Regions from separate parts of the Pseudomonas fluorescens genome, predicted to be linked through region 2. Evidence: riboswitches for the same ligand, from Rfam matches in the RefSeq annotation. Region 2 holds a riboswitch; the other holds the start of a gene.
What was found. A riboswitch is a leader RNA that binds a small molecule or an ion and turns the genes downstream of it on or off. The one in region 2 is predicted to bind cobalamin.
Positions count from the first base shown of each region.

Region 1: another riboswitch for cobalamin. It lies ahead of E4T63_RS15340 (CbtB domain-containing protein); the one in region 2 lies ahead of cobO (cob(I)yrinic acid a,c-diamide adenosyltransferase).

Region 1 covers NZ_CP038438.1:3,357,620-3,361,024, forward strand. Annotated here, with positions in the region: cobalamin riboswitch at 896-1,116, shown strand; gene E4T63_RS15340 (CbtB domain-containing protein) at 1,240-1,437, shown strand; gene E4T63_RS15345 (CbtA family protein) at 1,449-2,147, shown strand; gene E4T63_RS15350 (cobalamin biosynthesis protein) at 2,144-2,557, shown strand; gene cobM (precorrin-4 C(11)-methyltransferase) at 2,639-3,385, shown strand.
Region 2 covers NZ_CP038438.1:1,854,900-1,858,304, forward strand. Annotated here, with positions in the region: gene E4T63_RS08450 (PQQ-dependent sugar dehydrogenase) at 1-634, opposite strand, end outside; gene E4T63_RS08455 (hypothetical protein) at 701-1,285, opposite strand; cobalamin riboswitch at 1,449-1,678, shown strand; gene cobO (cob(I)yrinic acid a,c-diamide adenosyltransferase) at 1,760-2,371, shown strand; gene E4T63_RS08465 (cobyrinate a,c-diamide synthase) at 2,368-3,405, shown strand, end outside.

The DNA of each region.
Region 1 (3,405 bases), 1.5 Mb from region 2:
TCCAAACGCCGGGTTTGAGGTTTGGGGTTTGGGGGCATATCCGTTCCTTCGGGTGTTGCCTCTGGCGGTTTCGCTCTTACAGCGAGTCACCTTTTCCAAACGCCGAAAAGGTAACCCAAAAGGCTTTGCCCCGGCGTACGGCACTTCGCTGAGGCTCAGTGTTCCCTCGCTACGGTGTCCATCAGGGGGCATCGCCTCCGGTTTGCTTCGCTGCACCTCCTCTCGATGTATGCGGCTTCGCCGCATGGCGCTGCGCGCCTAACCCCCGGATGAACACCTACACTCGGCCTGCCGAAGGGGCAGAAGATCAAAAGCCACATCAAAAGCCAGAGCCAGAGCCAGAGCCAGAGCCAGAGCCAAAGCCAAAGCCAAAGCCAAAGCCAAAGCCAAAGCCAAAGCCAAAGCAGATCAAAAGATCGCAGCCTTCGGCAGCTCCTACACGGGAGTGAGTGTATTCAGTTAGAGATTGGTCGGCTGTCAGGCCGCCTTCGCGAGCAAGCCCGCTCCCACAGTTTAGATTGTGTACAGCCCCATGCGGCGAAGCCGCCCCACTCAACACAATGAGCGTTAGCTCGAGTACCGCTTTTGATCTGAGGGCCCGTCGGCAGGCTGAGTGGAGGGATTTATCCGGGGTGGGAGCGCAGCGACCGTTTGGCGCAGCCAAACACAGCGAGAGGAGGTGCAGCGAAGCAAACCGTAGGCGCTGCCCCCCGGATGAATCCCGCAGCGAAGGAACCCGAGCCTAGGCGAGGGCCGAACGTCAGGGCATAGACCTTTTGGTTACTTTTGGGGCGTTTGCCAAAAGTGACCCGCCGTAAGGGCGGAACCCTAAGTGGCCGTTACCGCAGCAACGGATCCACCCCCAAAATTGACTAAATTCCCCAACCCATGCTCTCCTACACAACTTGTTACGGGTGCCCTTCAGAGGGTGAAACGGGAAACCGGTGAATCATGTGCTTTACTCAAAGCCATGTCAGTCCGGTGCTGCCCCCGCAACGGTAAGCGAGCGAAGCGTCAGATCCACTGTGCCATACGGCATGGGAAGGTGACGCTTGCAGGTCGGCCAGACGCCAACCCCTCGTGAGCCCGGAGACCGGCCCGCAACACACAGTGCGCATTGTGCGTCGCTGAACATAACAAACCCGCGGTGGGCGGGCGCTGTTCGAACCTTTGCGTGCCCGACCCGCAGGGGTTTTCATGCGCTCTATATCACCCGCTGACACTCCAGAGGGAAGCGCCATGTCGATCATCAGCAGCACCGGCAGCAACACCGACAAAATCTCCAGCACCGCCACCTTGAGCCAACGCCTGACCGCCGCGATTTTCGCGTCGATTCTGGGTGCCAGCCTTGTGTACTTCGCCGGTTTCTCGCACATCGAAGCGGTGCACAACGCCGCTCACGATACCCGCCACAGCGCCGCGTTCCCGTGCCACTGAGACCTGCAGACATGATCAAGCGTATCGCGCAAACCGCAGGCTTCACCGGCCTGCTGGCCGCCCTGCTGCTGACGTTGCTGCAAAGCTTCTGGGTCTCGCCACTGATTCTGCAGGCCGAAACCTTCGAGAAGTCCGAACCGGTGGCCGTTCACGAACACGCCGCCGGCACGGCCGCACACACCCATGACGCCGAAGCCTGGGAGCCGGAAGACGGCTGGCAACGCGTGGTCTCGACCACCGGCGGCAACCTGGTGGTGGCGGTCGGTTTCGCCCTGATGCTCGCTGGCCTGTACACCCTGCGTGCACCGACCAAAACCTCGCAAGGCCTGCTCTGGGGCCTGGCCGGTTACGCGACCTTCGTCCTCGCGCCGACCCTGGGCCTGCCGCCTGAACTGCCGGGCACCGCTGCAGCCGATCTGGCGTCGCGGCAAACCTGGTGGATCGGCACCGCCGCTTCCACCGCTGTTGGCCTGGCGTTGATTGTGTTCAGCCGCCACTGGCTGATGAAGCTGCTGGGCGTGGCGATCCTCGCCGTGCCGCACGTGATCGGCGCGCCACAACCGGAAGTGCATTCGATGCTCGCCCCGGAGGCGCTGGAAGCCCAGTTCAAAATCGCTTCGCAGTTGACCAACGTGGCGTTCTGGCTGGCCCTGGGCCTGATCAGCGCCTGGTTGTTCCGCCGCAAAAGCGATGGTCAATACCACGCATGACCGATGACCGCGCAGCGCCGACCTTTGTGGTCGGCCTGGGCTGCCAGCGCGGCTGCCCGGTCAGCACGCTGCGCGCGTTACTCGATCAGGCGTTGCAGGCGCATCGTATAGAACTTGAAGCGGTCAAGGCCTTGGCCAGTATCGATCTTAAACGCGATGAACCCGGCCTGCAGGAACTGGCCAGCCAACTGGCGTTGCCGTTGTTGTATTTCAGCAGCGACGAACTGGCCAGTTACCAGCAGCGACTCAGTCACCATTCGCAGATCGCCTATGAGCGCACCGGTTGCTACGGGGTGGCGGAAAGTGCTGCCCTGGCCCTTGCCGAGCAGTTGATTCAGGCACCGGCAAAGCTGCTGATTTCCCGGCAAAAATACGCTCAGGCGACCTTGGCATTGGCCGGCGCTGCGTAAAATCCCGATAATCGCCCCGTTTGATCATGAGCAATCTTCATCTGAAGCGTTGCCCTGCCCCGTTTTTCACAGGATTTCTTCATGACTGTCTACTTCATCGGCGCCGGCCCCGGCGACCCGGAATTGATCACTGTCAAAGGTCAGCGGCTGATCCGCAGTTGCCCGGTGATCATCTACGCAGGCTCGCTGGTACCGGCTGCGGTGCTGGAGGGGCATCAGGCTGAAACCGTGGTCAACAGCGCCGAATTGCATCTGGAGCAGATCATTGAACTGATCAAATCCGCCCATGCCAAGGGCCAGAACGTAGCGCGGGTGCATTCGGGTGATCCGAGTCTGTATGGCGCGATTGGCGAGCAGATTCGTTATCTGCGCGAGCTGAATATTCCGTTCGAGATCATTCCCGGCGTCACCGCGACCGCAGCGTGTGCAGCCTTGCTAGGCGCGGAACTGACACTGCCGGACGTGTCGCAGAGCGTGATTCTGACCCGCTACGCGGACAAGACCGCAATGCCGGCGGGTGAGGAGCTGAGCAGTCTGGCGCAGCATGGCGCGACCATGGCGATTCATCTGGGGGTCAATCATCTGCAGAAAATCATCGCCGAACTGCTGCCGCATTACGGCGCGGATTGCCCGATTGCGGTGATTCACCGGGCGACGTGGCCGGATCAGGACTGGGTGGTGGGGACGCTGGCGGATATTGCCGCGAAGGTTGCGGCCAAAGGGTTTCGGCGCACGGCGTTGATTCTGGTGGGACGGGTGTTGGGGAGTGAGGTGTTTAGCGAGTCGTCGCTGTATCGCGCGGGGCATGCGCACCTCTATCGCCCATGAAGGCCCTTTCGCGAGCAAGC
Region 2 (3,405 bases):
TGCTGGCGATGACATTTTTGGTCCAGTGATGGTTCAGCGTGCCGCCCGGCAGATCGGTGACTTTGATCGGCTGGGTCTTGATCTCGGTCGCGCCGGATTCGTAGTGGAAGCGCAGCAGGCGATCGGTGTCAGCGACGTACAAATCGTTACCGACCAGGGTCATGCCAAACGGCGAATTGAGATTTTGAAGAAACACCGTGCGGGTCTCGGCCACGCCGTCGTGGTCGGCGTCGCGCAACAGGGTGATGCGGTTCGGGCTCGGCACACCAGCGCCGGCCTTGCCCATGACTTTCTTCATCACCCAGCCACGAATGCCGCTGCTGTCGTCAGGCTTGGGCGGAGCGTTGGTTTCCGCCACCAGCACGTCACCGTTGGGCAGCACGTAGAGCCAGCGCGGATGATCGAGGCCTTCGGCGAATGCTGCGACTTGCGTACCGGCTACGGCGGTCGGTTTACCGCCTGCAGGCCAGCCGACCGCCGGGGCGATGTTCACCGTCGGGATCAGGGTTTTGTTTGGTTCAGGCAGCTTCGGTGATGGACCGGTGCCGTCAGAAACTTGCAGGCTGGAGGATTCACCACAGGCGGCGAGCCCTCCGGCGAGGGCGATGACGAGAGCGAGTTGGGTTTTGCGCATTACTGATCTTCCCTATGAATGCATGCCTAATCATAGAGGAGTGTGCGCACCCGATGGTTCAACCGCTCAACCGCGGGCCTCTTTGAACAGCACGGCGATGCCCGGGTGATAGTTGCCCGCTTCGCTGCGCAACTTGCGGTAGGCGTAGGGGAAATACCAGGCCACGGCGCAGCAGTGTTCCTTTTGCAGGTCGTCGACCATGTCCTGCAACTCTTCGGGGCTGGCGCTGTGTTGGGCTTTTTGCGGGGCGACGAACAGGCAACCGAGCTTGAGGTCGCTGGCAAAACTGATGCGTTTGGCGTCGCTGGTGATGTCCAGCAGGGCCTGGGTCAGATTGAGGTTGTTGACCCGTGGCCAGCGCTGGGTGGCCTGAAGGTAGGCGCGGTCTTCGGCGCCGGCGATGAACAGATCGGCGCGGGCATTGCGTTCGCCTTCCTCGTTCTGCTTTCGGGTCGAGGTATCACAAAGGGTCACCAGCTCGGCCATCCAGGCGGCCGCGGAGAGCAAGCCGAGATTGGCTTTCTCGTCATGCCAGTAAGGGGTGTCGTTGTCGCCGCGTACAGCGTTGTAGCGGTCGATACAGTCAAACCAGCGTTCAAGCATCGGGCGCAGGAATTCCAGGCGCGGGTTGCTGATGATCATGCCTTGCATCGTCATCATCCTTATTGTTGTGATGTGCTTTTCAATCAAAAGCATGGCTCTTTGATATCACTTGTCTCAGTGTGGCACAAGATTGGCGTCAGATAATTGATCGACGGCAGTTATTCGCCCGACGGCCCCCTCTTTAATTGACGCTCCACCCCCAACCCTCTAACCTTCGCGGCTTGTTTCAGGTGCTCTGTGACGCATGTCGACAGAGTGAAACAGGGAAGCCGGTGAGGGTTGTCTTCAGGCGAAGCACGATCACGATCCCGGCGCTGCCCCCGCAACGGTAAATGAGTGAAAACTGTGCATTGAGCCACTGTGTCGACGACGCGGGAAGGCGCGCAGTCAGGCGATTCGCCGCTCATGAGCCCGGAGACCGGCCTGATCCATCCAGCGGCATCACGGTGGGCGATGCCAGGCTTTTTGCCGTCTATTCTTGTGCCTGCCCGCCGTTATCCAGCCTCAACGGAGAGCTCCCCCATGACCGATTCCCCCGAGCGCGACGAACGCCATCTGGCGCGTATGCAGCGCAAAAAAGCCGTGATCGACGAACGCATCGCCAATTCGCCTGACGAATGCGGTCTGGTGCTGGTGCTCACCGGCAATGGCAAAGGCAAAAGCAGCTCGGCGTTCGGCATGCTCGCCCGCGCCATGGGCCACGGCATGCAGTGCGGCGTGGTGCAGTTCATCAAAGGCCGCAACAGCACGGGCGAAGAACTGTTCTTCCGCCGTTTCCCCGAGCAAGTGCGCTTTCACGTGATGGGCGAGGGCTTCACCTGGGAAACCCAGGATCGCCAGCGTGACATCGCCGCCGCCGAAGCCGCGTGGGAAGTGTCCCGCGAGCTGCTGCGTGATCCGTCGATCGGCCTGGTGGTGCTGGACGAACTGAACATCGCCCTCAAGCACGGCTACCTCGATCTGGATCGAGTGCTCAGTGACTTGCAGGCGCGTCCGCCGATGCAACACGTGATCGTCACCGGTCGCGCGGCCAAGCCGGAAATGATCGAGATGGGCGATACCGTTACCGAAATGGGCATGCTCAAACACGCCTTCCAGGCCGGCATCAAAGCGCAGAAAGGCGTCGAACTTTGAATCAACCACGTCACTGCCCGGCGGTACTCATCGCCGCGCCGGCCTCCGGTCAGGGCAAGACCACCGTCACCGCCGCGCTCGCGCGCTTGCATCGCAACCAGGGGCGCAAGGTGCGCGTGTTCAAGTGCGGCCCGGACTTCCTCGACCCGATGATTCTCGAGCGCGCCAGCGGTGCGCCGGTGTATCAACTGGACATGTGGATGGTCGGCGAGCAGGAAAGCCGCCGTCTGTTATGGGAAGCCGCCGCCGAAGCCGATCTGATCCTGATCGAAGGCGTGATGGGCCTGTTCGACGGCACGCCGTCCAGCGCCGATCTGGCGCGGCATTTCGGCGTGCCGGTGCTCGGCGTGATCGACGGCACCGCCATGGCCCAGACCTTCGGCGCATTGGCGTTGGGGCTGGCGCGTTACCAGCCGGATTTGCCGTTTGCCGGCGTGCTGGCCAACCGTGTCGGCACCTTGCGTCATGCGCAATTGCTCGAAGGCAGCCTCACCGAAGGTTTGCGCTGGTACGGCGCGCTGTCCCGTGAGACCGGGATCGAGTTGCCGAGCCGCCATCTCGGTCTGGTGCAGGCCAGTGAACTGAATGATCTGGATCTGCGTCTCGACGCCGCCGCCGAAGCCTTGGCCAGCAGTTGCGAGGTAGCGCTGCCACCGGCCGTGGCATTCGCCGCGCCTGAAATGATCAGCGCTGAACCGCTGCTCGACGGCGTGCGCATTGCTGTCGCTCGCGATGAGGCCTTTGCCTTCACCTACGGCGCCAGTCTCGACCTGCTACGGGCGATGGGCGCCGAGTTGAGTTTCTTCTCGCCGATCCGCGATACGCAATTGCCCGAGACCGACAGTCTGTATCTGCCCGGCGGTTATCCGGAATTGCACCATGTCGCGCTATCGCAAAACGTGGCAATGCTCGATGCAATCCGTGCGCACCACGCCGCTGGTAAACCGCTGCTCGCCGAATGCGGCGGCATGCTCTATCTGCTCGACGCGTTGACCGATGTTGACGGCACCCGCGCCGAACTGGTCGGCCTGCTG